3 regions of the Mesorhizobium sp. M1312 genome follow, and region 3 is predicted to be linked to each of the others. Evidence: riboswitches for the same ligand, from Rfam matches in the RefSeq annotation. Region 3 holds a riboswitch; each other region holds the start of a gene.
The links. A riboswitch is a leader RNA that binds a small molecule or an ion and turns the genes downstream of it on or off. The one in region 3 is predicted to bind thiamine pyrophosphate.
Positions count from the first base shown of each region.

Region 1: linked by a shared signal. The riboswitch ahead of NKH36_RS10815 (YkoF family thiamine/hydroxymethylpyrimidine-binding protein) and the one ahead of NKH36_RS29105 (ABC transporter permease) in region 3 are both predicted to bind thiamine pyrophosphate.
Region 2: linked by a shared signal. The riboswitch ahead of thiB (thiamine ABC transporter substrate binding subunit) and the one ahead of NKH36_RS29105 (ABC transporter permease) in region 3 are both predicted to bind thiamine pyrophosphate.

Region 1 is NZ_JAMYLQ010000007.1:21,975-26,249, forward strand. Features, by position in the region: gene NKH36_RS10805 (aspartate aminotransferase family protein) at 1-274, shown strand, start outside; gene NKH36_RS10810 (alcohol dehydrogenase family protein) at 283-1,392, shown strand; gene NKH36_RS10815 (YkoF family thiamine/hydroxymethylpyrimidine-binding protein) at 1,401-2,009, opposite strand; TPP riboswitch at 2,000-2,111, opposite strand; gene NKH36_RS10820 (aspartate aminotransferase family protein) at 2,257-3,633, opposite strand; gene NKH36_RS10825 (hypothetical protein) at 3,777-3,902, shown strand; gene NKH36_RS10830 (NAD(P)/FAD-dependent oxidoreductase) at 3,905-4,275, shown strand, end outside.
Region 2 is NZ_JAMYLQ010000011.1:113,932-118,206, reverse strand. Features, by position in the region: gene NKH36_RS15405 (ABC-F family ATP-binding cassette domain-containing protein) at 1-793, opposite strand, end outside; gene NKH36_RS15400 (thiamine diphosphokinase) at 795-1,439, opposite strand; TPP riboswitch at 1,543-1,657, shown strand; gene thiB (thiamine ABC transporter substrate binding subunit) at 1,701-2,714, shown strand; gene thiP (thiamine/thiamine pyrophosphate ABC transporter permease) at 2,978-4,275, shown strand, end outside.
Region 3 is NZ_JAMYLQ010000034.1:31,720-35,994, forward strand. Features, by position in the region: gene NKH36_RS29095 (superoxide dismutase family protein) at 38-547, opposite strand; gene NKH36_RS29100 (sulfite exporter TauE/SafE family protein) at 681-1,457, opposite strand; TPP riboswitch at 1,754-1,866, shown strand; gene NKH36_RS29105 (ABC transporter permease) at 2,010-2,801, shown strand; gene NKH36_RS29110 (ABC transporter ATP-binding protein) at 2,795-3,556, shown strand; gene NKH36_RS29115 (ABC transporter substrate-binding protein) at 3,558-4,275, shown strand, end outside.

The DNA of each region.
Region 1 (4,275 bases), on a different contig from region 3:
CGGCCACAAGAACGTCGGCGAGGTACGCGGCGACGGCATGTTGGCGGCAATCGAATTCGTCGCCGACCGGGACGATCGCGAGTTCTTCGACGCCTCGCAAAAGATCGGCCCGCAGGTCGCGACCGCCCTTGCCGAGCGCGGCGTCATCGGCCGCGCCATGCCGCAGGGCGACATCCTCGGCTTCGCGCCGCCGCTCTGCCTCACCCGCGAAGAGGCCGACATCGTCGTCTCCAAGACGGCCGATGCGGTGAAGAGCGTGTTTGCAAACATCTGAAAACTGACGTGAACGCCATGACCAAAACCCTCCCCGCCACCATGGCCGCCGTGCAGCTTATCGGCCACGGCGGACCGGAAAAGCTCGTCTACCGCACCGACGTGAAAATGCCCTCGCCCGCCCCGGGCGAGGTGCTGGTCAAGGTCACCGCTTGCGGCATGAACAACACCGATGTCTGGGTGCGCCAGGGCGCCTATGGCACGGAAGAAGATGCTGCCGCCGTCTCGACCTGGCGGCGTCAGGGCAATACGCTGACCTTCCCGCGCATCCAGGGCACCGACACCGTCGGCAACATCGTTGCCGTCGGCGATGGTGTCTCGCCGGCCCGCATCGGCGAGCGGGTGATGGTCGACTTCTCCATTTACAACCGCGACGACGATTCACTCGCCGACATCGACTATATGGGCCACGGCCGCGACGGCGGCTATGCCGAGTACCAGACCGTGCCGGCCGACAACGCCCATGTCGTCGACACCGATCTGACCGATGTCGAACTCGCCACCTTCTGCTGCGCCTATCTCACCGGCGAACAGATGCTGGAACGTGCTGGCCTGAAGGCCGGCGAGCGTGTGCTGGTCACCGGCGCGTCGGGCGGCGTCGGCTCCGGCATCGTCCAACTGGCGCGAGCGCGCGGGGCCATCCCCTATGCCGTCGTCGGCAAGGGCAAGGAACAGGCGGTGCTCGACATCGGCGCCGAGGCCGTGATCACCCGTGGCGTCGCCGACCTGCCCGCCGCCGTGAACGCGGCGACCAAGGGCCAGCCGATCGATGTCGTCGCCGACCTGGTCGGCGGCGCGATCTTCAATGACCTCTTGCGCATTCTTCGGCCCGAAGGCCGCTACACCACCGCCGGCGCGATTGCCGGTCCGGTCGTACAGCTTGACCTGCGCACCATGTATCTCAAGCAGTTGCAGCTGCACGGGTCGAGCCAGGGCACGCGACACGAATTCCGCCGTATCGTCCGCTACATCGAGGAGAAGAAGATCCAGCCGCTGGTCGGCGGTGTCTACAAGCTCTCCGATTTCCACCGCGCCCAGGCGGATTTCATTGCCAAGGACTTTGTCGGCAAGCTGGTGGTCGTTCCGGATGCCGTTTCGGATTTCGCTGTAACCCGCTGACAACAACACTAACAGGGGCTCGGGCTGTTCGCCGACACAGTGATGTCGAGCGCGACATGGCCTTGCGGCGCGCCGAAGCGAAGGAAGGCTTCCGACAGCGTCGCGAACACCGGTCCGGCATCGCCCCTCAGCTTGGTGCAGAAATTCTTCGACCTGTCGAAGACGCCCGAGGTCTTGAGAAAGTCGATGCAGCCGTAGATCTCGTCCATGTGATGGCCCTCGCCGAGCGGATAGAGCGAGAACTGCGCGGCGACCTCTTGGCCGAGCTTTTTCGCACTGTCGACATGCGCCCGCGCCGCGCCGATGCGCTCGGCCAGGGAGAGTTCGGGGCTGCTGCCGGAAATCGGTGTGCAGATTGGATCGTCGGGCTCGCCGGGGCAGCCGCGCGACACCGTCGCCGACAACACGCAATGCGCGCCACTTGCCGCCGCCGAGGTGAACAGATCGCGCATGGCCGGGAAAAGCTGTTCGGGCGGGCCGACGATCAGCGTCGAGATGTCGTCGATCTCGATGCGGAAATTCGGCCGATAGGAATCCATCGCCGAAATTGCTCTAAGGATGACGCCTACGAAATCGTCGCACATCGGATACAGGGAAATCTGTGCACCTGAAAACATAGTCGCCTCGCTCCGCTGGCATTACCCAGATCAGCTTGAGGGACCGAGGGCTTGCACCCACCATCTCAGCCCCGGCAATACGGAGCGCCCCTGTCGATTGGGTGGACGTAGCACCGGCCCGGTGGATGTTCAAGTACGATCCGGGGCAATCGCTTCAGACCAATTGCCGAGCGTGGCGCCGCCAGCGAAGCTGCCGATTTTCGCCAATCACCAACGCCCATTCAGCCTCTGCCTTCGGACGACCTGATCAGCTCTGTGATCCAACCTGCTTGGCGGCGGCTTCGAGCGATCTTTCGAACGCGTCGACCACCTGATCGACCTGGGGCTCGGTGATGATCAGCGGCGGGCAGAAGGCCAGCGCGTCGCCCATGTTGCGCGAGATGACGCCGTTCTGCTGCATGAAACCGTTGACGAGCCCGCCCAGCGCGCCGGCCGTCTCCCACGGCGTCTTGTTTGCCTTGTCGCCGACCAGTTCGACCGCAGCGATCAGGCCGACGCCGCGCACCTCGCCGACAAGCGGGTGCGAAGCGAGGTTGCGCAGCCGCTTCTGCATATGCGTGCCGACCGTGCGGGCATTGCCGACAAGGTCGCGCTCCTCGATCAGCTTCAGGTTCTCCAACGCGACCGCCGCCGCAACGGGGTGGTCGCCGCCGGTGTAGCCGTGACCGAAGGTGCCGATGCGATTGCTTTCGTCGGCAATCGGCTCGAACATTTTCTCGTTGATCAGCAGGGCCGAGATCGGCAGGTAGGAGGAAGAGATCTGCTTCGACAGCACCATGATGTCCGGCCTGATGCCGAAGGTCTGCGAGCCGAACATTTCACCGGTTCGGCCAAAACCGCAGATGACTTCGTCGGCGACGAGCAGGATGTCGTATTTCGACAGGACCGCCTGGATCTTCTCCCAATAGCCGGCCGGCGGAACGATGACGCCGCCGGCGCCCATGATCGGTTCGCCGAAGAAGGCGGCGATGGTTTCCGGGCCCTCGGCCAGGATCAGCTTTTCCAAATCGTCGGCAAGCCGGCTCGAAAACTGCTCTTCGCTCTCGCCTGGCAGCGCCTCGCGCCAGTGGTGCGGCGTCGAGGTGTGCAGCACATTGGCGATCGGCAGGTCGAAGGAAATGTGGTTGTTGGGCAGGCCGGTCAGGCTCGCCGAGGCAATGGTGACGCCGTGACAGCCGCGATTGCGGCTGATGATCTTCTTGCGCGCCGGCTGGCCGAGCGCGTTCGACCGGTACCAGATCATTTTCATGGCCGTGTCGTTGGCCTCGGAGCCGGAATTGGTGAAATACGCCTTGCTCATCGGCACCGGCGCCATCTGCACCAGCTTCTCGGCGAGATCGATCAGCGGCGAATGCGATTTGGAACCGAAGTTGTGATAGTAAGGCAGCTTGGACATCTGGCGCACCGCCACATCGATCAGCCGCTTCTCGGAGAAGCCGACCGCGACACTCCAAAGCCCGGCCATTGCCTCGATATAGCGGTTGCCGGCGAGATCCTCGACATAGATGCCGTCGCCTTTCTCGATGACGAGCGGTCCTGCTTCCTCATGCTTGCGGGCATTGGTGTAGCCGTGCATGTGGTAGCTGATGTCGCGAGCTTCGGGAGAATTCGGTCGAGCGTCCATGATGGTTCCTGTCCTGCGTGCCGGGACGTGCGTCCTTGCCGCCGTTCGGCGCGCATCGGCCTCTGGCATTGATGCTGTTTGGTGCATCTGTTTCTTGTAAGGGTGTCAAGCCCTTTCGGAAGGGCTGGCGGATGGACTGAGACATGCAGAATTTCAGCTTCGAGGCTGCAGAACGCGAGAACCTCCGCGAAGCCGGCTGTACGCGTCGCGAGGACTTGATTCCCGAACGGCTCACCAGCAGGCACAACAACAAGGCTGAGGTGGCCTGATCATGGACCATGTCGACTGCATCGTCGCCGGCGCCGGCGTCATTGGCCTCGCGATCGCGCGAGAGATGGCGCAGCGCGGGATGGATACCCTGATCCTCGAGGCTGCGAACGCGATCGGCACCGGAACGAGTTCGCGCAATTCCGAGGTCATTCATGCAGGCATCTACTATCCGGCCGGATCGCTGAAGGGCCGGCTCTGCGTGGCAGGCCGCGAAAAGCTCTACCGTTATTGCGAGGAGCGGGCGGTTCCGCATGCGCGCTGCGGCAAGCTGATCGTCGCGACAGATGCCGAACAGGAGCCGGCACTCGCTTCCATCCTAGCCAACGCCTCTGCTTGCGGCTCGGGCGACCTGACGCCCTTGACCGCCGCCGA
Region 2 (4,275 bases), on a different contig from region 3:
CGGCGCCGCGATGACCGCGAAAGCGCTGGCGCATGGTCTGCAGTTCGCCGAGCCGGCGCATGTTGCGCTTGCGCCTTGCCGTCACGCCGTAGCGCAACCAGTGCTCCTCGCGCACGATCTGGCGGCCAAGCTTGTGCTGCTCGCGCTCTTCTTCTTCCAGCACGGTGTCGCGCCATTCCTCGAAATGGCCAAAGCCCTTGTCCAGCCTGCGGGTCTGGCCGCGATCGAGCCAGACGGTGGCGCGCGACACGCGCTCGAGGAAGCGGCGGTCGTGCGAGATGACGATCAGCGCCGAAGAGGTGCGGGCAAGCTCCTCCTCCAGCCACTCGATGACCGACAAGTCGAGATGGTTGGTCGGCTCATCAAGGAGGAGTATGTCCGGCTCCGGCGCCATGACGCGGGCAAGGGCGGCACGGCGCGCCTCGCCGCCTGAGAGATCGTTTGGCCGCTCGTCGCCGGACAGGCCGAGATGCTCCATTAGATAGGTGGCGCGGTAGGGATCGTCGGCGGGTCCGAGCCCCGCCTCGACATAGGCGCGGACGCTGGCGAAACCGTCCATGTCGGGCATTTGCGGCAGGTAGCGCACTGTCGCCGAAGGCTGGCGGAACACCTCGCCCTCCTGCGGCTCGATAAATCCCGCAGCGATCTTGAGCAACGTCGACTTGCCCGAGCCGTTGCGGCCGACCAAAGCAATCTTGTCGCCCACCGACGCTGTCAGCTCCGCCCCGTCGAGCAGCGGCGTGCCACCGAAGGTCAGTTTTATCCCGTCGAGATTGAGAAGTGGCGGCGCCATGTCAGCTTTCAGGTAAGGGGAATGGGTGGGCGAGCAACAGCGCGCGGCCGCTGCCCAGCGCGATTTCGAGCTGTCCCTTGACCTCATTGGAAATGGTCAGCGACGAGCCGAACGTCATCTCGATATGGTTCAGCGGCCATTTGGCGCCGGTCACGGTCAGGCCGGAAAGGTCGGAAAAGCCGAGAATCGAAAACAGCGTGCCATCGGCGTAGTCGAAGCCGGTCTTTCCGCGAAGCAAGGGGATGCCTTCCTGTGCGCCGCTGGTCAAAAGCACCTCCGTCCCTGCCTCGGCCAGCCGGACGCTGAGCGCCAGGTGCAGGAAGGCGTGGTCGGTGCGCTTGCCGCCGAACGCGCCGGCGAGCACGAGGCTGGTCGCGCCGCGTTGGAGCGCGGCGGCGATAGCCAGTTCGCCGTCGGTCTTGTCCTTTTCTGCCGGAAACACCTGGCGGGGCACGGCGGCCAGCTCGTCCGGCAAATCCGCCGGCACCGAATCGAAGTCGCCGACCCAGAGTTCCGGCGTCAGGCTCAGCGTCCGGGCATGGCTCATGCCGGCGTCGGCGGCGATGACACGGGAGCCTTCGACCTGGCGGTCGAGCAGCGGCGTGCGGATAAGATCGCCGCCAAGCAGGATGGTGAATTTGCTCATATGCGTGGCCCTTACCAGCCCTGCTTGTGAAACGGAAGGCCGCGTTCCCGGATGCTCGGCAAACTTCCGCTTGCGCCGCACGTGGGCCGGGCCTATGTGTCGAAACGCTCTAACGGGGTGCTGGACGCGATCTTCGCGGACCAGCTGAGAGGCAACCATGCCAACCCGCTGAACCTGATCCGGTTTGTACCGGCGGAGGGATTAGACGTTTCGGACAGCCCGATGCCTCAATTCCTTTCAACGCTGACGAAGGAGGCGCCGATGCGCACGTTTTTATACACTCTTGTTTCGGCAGTGCTGCTTGCGGGGTCCGTTCTCGCCGGCACAGGGCCAGTATCCGCGCAGGAAAAACTCACTGTCTATACCTATGAGAGCTTCACCGCCGACTGGGGTCCTGGCCCTGCGGTCAAGAAGGCCTTCGAGGCCGAATGCGGCTGTACTCTCGAATTCGTCGCGGTCGCCGACGGCGTCGCCCTGCTCAACCGCGTCAAGCTGGAAGGGGCCGCGACCAAGGCCGATATCGTGCTCGGCCTAGACACCAATCTGACGGTGGAAGCCAAGGCCACCGGCCTGTTTTCGCCGCATGGTGCCGTAGTCGATGTCAACGTGCCGGGCGGCTGGAGCGATGACATTTTCGTGCCGTTCGACTACGGTTATTTCGCCGTCGTCTACGACACCGAAAAGCTGAAGACCCCGCCGAAGAGCCTGAAGGAATTGGTCGAGGGCAATGCCGATGAGAAGATCGTCATCCAGGATCCACGCACCTCGACGCCCGGTCTCGGCCTGCTGTTGTGGGTGAGGTCGGTCTATGGCGACAAGGCGCCGGAAGCCTGGGCCAAGCTTAAGGCAAAGGTGCTCACCGTGACGCCGGGCTGGAGCGAGGCCTACGGCCTCTTCACCAAGGGCGAGGCGCCGATGGTGCTGTCCTACACCACCTCGCCGGCCTACCACATGGTTGCCGAAAACACCGAGCGCTATCAGGCGGCGTCCTTCGAGGAAGGCGAATATCTGCAGATAGAGGTCGCCGGCATCACCACCAAGGGCGCGAAGAATCCATTGGCGAAACAGTTCCTGACTTTCATGACTGGGCCGAAATTCCAGGATGCCATCCCCGAGAACAACTGGATGTTTCCTGCCGGCAAAACTGACAAGCCGCTCAATCCGGCCTTCGACAAGCTCGTCAAGCCGACCAAGACTTTGCTGTTCAGCCCCGAAGAGGTGGCCGCCAACCGCAAGGCCTGGGTCGACGAATGGCTGTCGGTGATGAGCGAGTAGCTTGTGATTGAAAGATGATCACTCTACGGCGCCCCCCTCTGTCCTGCCGGACATCTCCCCCTCAAGGGGGGAGATCGGATGTCACTTCCGTTTTCGCCAATCGCAACAGCCGAAAGATTGAGGCGGGGGTAAAGTTGCCGATCTCCCCCCTTGCGGGGGAGATGCCAAGTTCTGGCAAGGAGGGCAGGACAGAGGGGGGTGGGCGGGAACTCGGCCTCAGCCATATTTTCTGCTTCGACGATCGTTGAACCAGGCAGGGCGGCATGCATACCGGATATCCTGCCGATCCCCGCGTCACCGCCGGCACCATCGCGCTTGCCGCTGTTGCGCTGCTGATCGGCGGAGCGTTCGCCGGGCTCATCCTTGAAGCTACACGCAACCCGACCGGCGCCGTGTCGGCCTTCGATTCCTACCTCTTCCGTATCGCCCGTTTCACGCTGTGGCAGGCTTTGCTGTCGACACTGCTTTCCGTCGTGCCGGCGCTGTTCGTTGCGCGGGCGCTGTCGCGGCATCCGCGCTTCTTTGGTCGCGGCCTGATCCTGCAGCTCTTCGCCGTGCCGCTTGCGCTGCCGGCCATCGTCGCCGCACTCGGCATTCTGGCTCTCTATGGCCGTGCCGGCTATTTCGCCGGCGTGCTCACCGCGATTGGCGGTCAGGGCTGGCCGGGCATTTACGGCCTGTCCGGCATCCTCGTCGCCCATGTCTTCTTCAATCTGCCGCTGGCCACACGGCTGTTCCTTGAGGCGCTGGCGACAGTGCCGGCCGACCAGTGGCGGCTGGCGAGCCAGCTCGGCATGGGCGCCAGACCCGCATTCCGGCTGATCGAATGGCCGACGCTGCGTGCGGCACTGCCAGGCGTCGCCGGGCTTGTCTTCATGCTTTGCGTCACGTCTTTCACCATCGTGCTCACGCTGGGCGGCGGGCCGCGCGCGACGACACTGGAGGTCGCCATCTACCAGGCGTTGCGTTTCGATTTCGATCCTGCCCGCTCGGTGACGCTGACACTGCTGCAGATCGCGCTGACCTTCGTCGTTATGCTGGCATTGACGCGGCTTGGCGCCAACACCGTCGGCGACGCCAATCTGCCGGTGGCATCGCGCCGGTATCTTTCGGCCGGCACGGCCGAGACCGTGCTGAATACAGCATTGATCGTTCTGGCATTGCTGTTCGTCGCCGGGCCGATGGCGGCCACGGTGACGTCAGGCCTTGGCGCCGATCTCGGCCGGCTGGCAAGCGAGAGCGCGGTGCGGCAAGCGACACTGACCAGCGCCGTGCTCGCCTTACTGGCGGCGCTGCTTTCAGTGGCGCTGTCGCTGTCGCTCGTCATGGCACGACGGGCGCTGGCCTTGAGGCGTCGCGTTGGCGCCAAGACGCTGCTCGAATACGCCACCGACACCGGCGCCGGCTTCGTCCTCGTCGTGCCGCCCATCGTCATCGGCGCCGGCTGGTTCCTGCTCCTGCGTGCTATCAGCGACGTCTTTGCCATCGCCCCTGTCATGGTCGTCGCCGTCAATGCGGTAATGGCGATGCCGTTTGCCATCCGCGCCATTCGCCCCGGCTA
Region 3 (4,275 bases):
ATTATATGTCGGACAGGTCCCTAATTATCTTGGGGTTTCACTCGATCACCGCGCAGGCCTGACGATTTCCGGCATCACCGGCAGGCTGGCTTTTGTAGTCGTCCTGTCCGCCGTGGATCATCAATGCCTTGCCTCGTATCGCCGTATCTCCACCATCCAGCTTGACCACGCTGTTGAAAGCCTGGGCACGCAAAACGCCGTCGGGGCTGACCCGCTGATTTGGCATATCGCCCGCGTGCGGGCCTTTCCCAGTGAGGTATCCATGTTCGGCATTCGTCGGATTGAAGTGCCCACCGGCCGAGGCATGGCCGGTCTGATGGTCGCACTTTCCGGTTTCGTGAACATGGAATGCGACCCATTCACCCGCCGGCAGTCCTGTTACCTCCAACGCTATCAGCACGCCCTGCGCCGTCTCGGTCAGCGTGGCCGTTCCGTTCTTCTCGCCAGCCATGTTGACGAATTCGGCTTTCGCGGTCGCGGTGTCCTGAGCCGCTGCAGGCATCGCGACCGCCAGCGCCAACCCTGTTGCTACAACCAATTTTTTCATCGACTCGTCCTCCGGTTGTCCAAGGCATCCAAACAACAAAGGGGTCTCTTCGTTCCATTTGGGAATTGACTTTTTGTGTCCGGCACGGCCGCCACGGAAGCGACACCGACAATCTGTCGGATGTCTCTCCAGTTTACACCCATTCGAAGAGTTGGGCAGTTTGCCAGCCTGCCAGCAGGATGATGAGAATGCCAACGAGCCTGAGAAGCGTCTTTTCTGCGATCGACTTCACCATCAATCCGGCCATCGGCGCTGCGATCACGCCGCCAAGGATCAAGCCGGCAACGGCAATTAGATTTTCTGTCAGCTCTCCTGCCTCCTGCCAATGGCCCGTTAGCAAGGCAAACAAGAAGGTTAGAGATACCGACAACGTGGTGAGGAACTCGGTGGCATTTACCGTACCAATAACGTAGCGGGGCGTCCCGCCAAAACCGAGAAGGCCCGTCGTTACGATAGGACCCCATCCGCCTCCCCCCGCGGCGTCGAGAAATCCACCACCAAGTCCAAGCGGAGGTACCGCGCCTGCAGGGACCGGATTGCTTGGAATCCGCCGGAATGAACGGAACAGGAGCCAAGCACCGACCAGCGCAAGGTATGTGGTCACATATGGCTTCATGATCGCTCCCTCAAACGAGGTGAGCACATAAGCGCCGAGAACGCCGCCGAGAACGCCAAATGGCATCAGCCGCCAGAAAAGCTTCCAGTCGATATTGCGGTGATAGAGGTGAGCCGAACCTGAGGCCGCAGTGGTAAACAGCTCAGCTCCGTGAACTGAAGCCGAAGCGTGTGCAGGAGACACGCCAAACCCCAGTAGTGTTGTCGAGCAAACCACGCCATAGGCCATGCCGAGAGCCCCGTCGACAGCCTGAGCTACAAACCCTACGAGCGCAAAAAGGATAAATTCTTGCATTTCGATCTCCAATAAAGTGCGGGTCGTAATTGGCGAAAGAGGAACCGCTGCCTACAGCGTATGCAATCTATACTTCATGCTTCCACAATTCACCAAACGCCTGGCATCGACAATGGTGACGACGAATGGGAAACTGTCGATCGACGTCTTGAGAGCGATCTCGAAGAGGATGCCGGGTTGTCACCCTCTTTTCTGTTCTGCCCCGATGTCCCGGCTGGAACCGCAACCTCCTCTGACCTGAGGTTTTCACAGGTCCGACGCAGACTTGCAGCTCCACTCTTTATCTGTTTAATTGCCGCCATCCACAGGGGTGCTCCGTATCGTCGGGGCTGAGAGATGGGCTGCAAGCCCGTAAACCCTAGAGCTGATCTGGATAATACCAGCGGAGCGAGGCGGGCGATGTTTTCTGACGCACAGATTTCTCTTTATCCGACAAACGGCGATTTCGTCGGCGTCGTCAATATCTTCCGCCCGAGGGCCATGTCACGATCGACCTCACGGTCTCGGCCAACGGCCCGATCCCACGCTGATCTTTCGCGCCGGAGGTCTCGCATGTCCCAGCCTTTCTCCGCCGCGCTGCGAATCGCAGCCTTGTTCGCAAAGATCGGACCGGCCTTGCTGTCGGTCGGCACGCTGGTTTTGGCTTGGGAGCTCTATGCGCGCATCTCGCCCACCACGCTGCCCGCGCCGTCACGCGTCCTCGCCCAGGCCATCCAGCAGCGCCAGGCGCTGTTCGACAACACCGTGCCGACGATCAGCGCCACATTGGCGGGTTTCGCCTGCTCGCTGGCTGTTGCTTTCATCCTTTCGGTGCTGATCGACTTCTTCAAGCCGCTGCGCCGCGCCCTGTTCCCGGTGTTCATCATCAGCCAGACCCTGCCGCTGGTGGCGATCGCTCCGCTGGTCGTGCTTTGGTTCGGCTTCGGGCTGACGCCGAAGATCATGCTGGTCGCACTCGTGACTTTCTTTCCCATGCTGGTCGCGCTGGTGCAGGGTTACGATTCGACGGATCGGGACGTTTCGGCGCTTCTGAGTTCGATGGGCGCTTCCCGCATGCGCATTTTCCTGCTGGCCCGCCTGCCCTCCTCACTGCCCTATTTTTTCGCCGGACTGCGCATCTCGATCACCTATGCCGTGGTGGGCGCCATCTTCGCGGAATATGCCGGTGCTGCCAAAGGGCTCGGCATCTACATGCTCAACGCCAAGAACAATTTCCGGCCCGATCTCGTGCTGGCGGCCGTGCTGGTCAGCGCCTTGCTCACCCTGGTCCTGTTTGCCACTACGGTGCTGATCCAGCGCGCCGCCGCGCCATGGGAGCGGCTCGATGGCGCACGAAAATCATGAGCAGGCGGCTGGAGCTGCGCCAAGTCAGCAAGCGTTTTGGCGACATCGACGTGCTTGCCGGCATCACCCTGCATGTCGAGCCGGGCGAATTCGTTTCAATCCTCGGCCCCTCCGGAGCCGGCAAATCCACGATCTTCAGATTGCTGACCGGCGATCTCGATGGCTACGGCGGCGGGGCCGACGTCGACGGGCGGCCACTGGCCGACGTGCGCCGACCGTTTGCCTTCATGCCGCAACGCGATGCCCTGATGCCCTGGCGCACGGTCATCGACAACACTGCACTCGGTCTCGAGGTACAAGGCATGTCCCGCAAGGCGGCGCGCGGCAAGGTGGCGCCGCTCTTCGGCGAATTCGGCCTTGCGGGCTTCGAGCAAAAATATCCGGCGCAGCTATCGGGCGGAATGCGCCAGCGCGCCGCGCTGTTGCGTACCGTCGTGCAGGATCGCGCCATGCTGTTGCTCGACGAACCGTTCGGCGCACTCGACGCCCTCACGCGCACCGGCATGCAGCGCTGGCTTCAGACGATGTGGGACCAACACCGCTGGACCATCCTGCTGATCACCCACGATGTCCGCGAGGCGGTCTTCCTGTCCGACCGCATCTATGTGCTGAGCGCCCGCCCTGCCCGCGTGCTGCGCGAAATCGCCATACCTCTTCCGCGCCCGCGCAAGGATCTTGCCTCGCCGGAAGCCAGCGCCATCGAAGCCGACATCCTCGATACCCTTCTCGATCCACAGCTCGCCCAAAGGACATGACATGCTTTCCAGACGCCTCTTCATCACTGCCGCATTGATCACCGGGCTCGGACCCGTCACGTCCGTCTCAGCCGAGCAGACTGTCACCGTCGCACTCGATTGGACGCCGAACACAAATCATGTCGGGCTCTATGTCGCCCGGGCGAAAGGCTTCCACGCCGAGGCGGGGCTCGACGTGCAGATCCTGCCCTACAGCGACACTGCGGCCGGTACGCTGATCGCCAACCGCGTGGCCGATTTCGGTATACTGGGATCCATAGGATTGTTCACCCAACGCACGGCCGGCGCCGACCTCGTCGCCACCTACGCCATCGTGCAGACAGAAACCGGCAGGCTGGTGTTCAACGCCGACCGCGCCGATATACAGTCCCCCAGGGACCTGGACGGCCTGACCTATGGCGGTTTCGGCAGCGCCTGGGAGAATGCACTGATCGGCACCATCATCCGCCATGATGGCGGCGAGGGCAAATTCGAAACAGTGACGCTGGGCACCTCCGCCTATGAGGCCTTGGCCAATGGCGCAGTCGATTTTACGCTCGAAGTCTACACTTGGGAGGGGATCAAAGCGGAACTTGACGGCAAGGCTCAGCGCGCCTTCCGTTACGCGGATTTCGGCGTGCCCGACCAACACACCAATTTCATTGGCTCGAGCCGGGCCTATCTCGAAAAGAACAGGGACACGGCAACCGCGTTCATCGCCGCGACCAGGCGCGGCTACG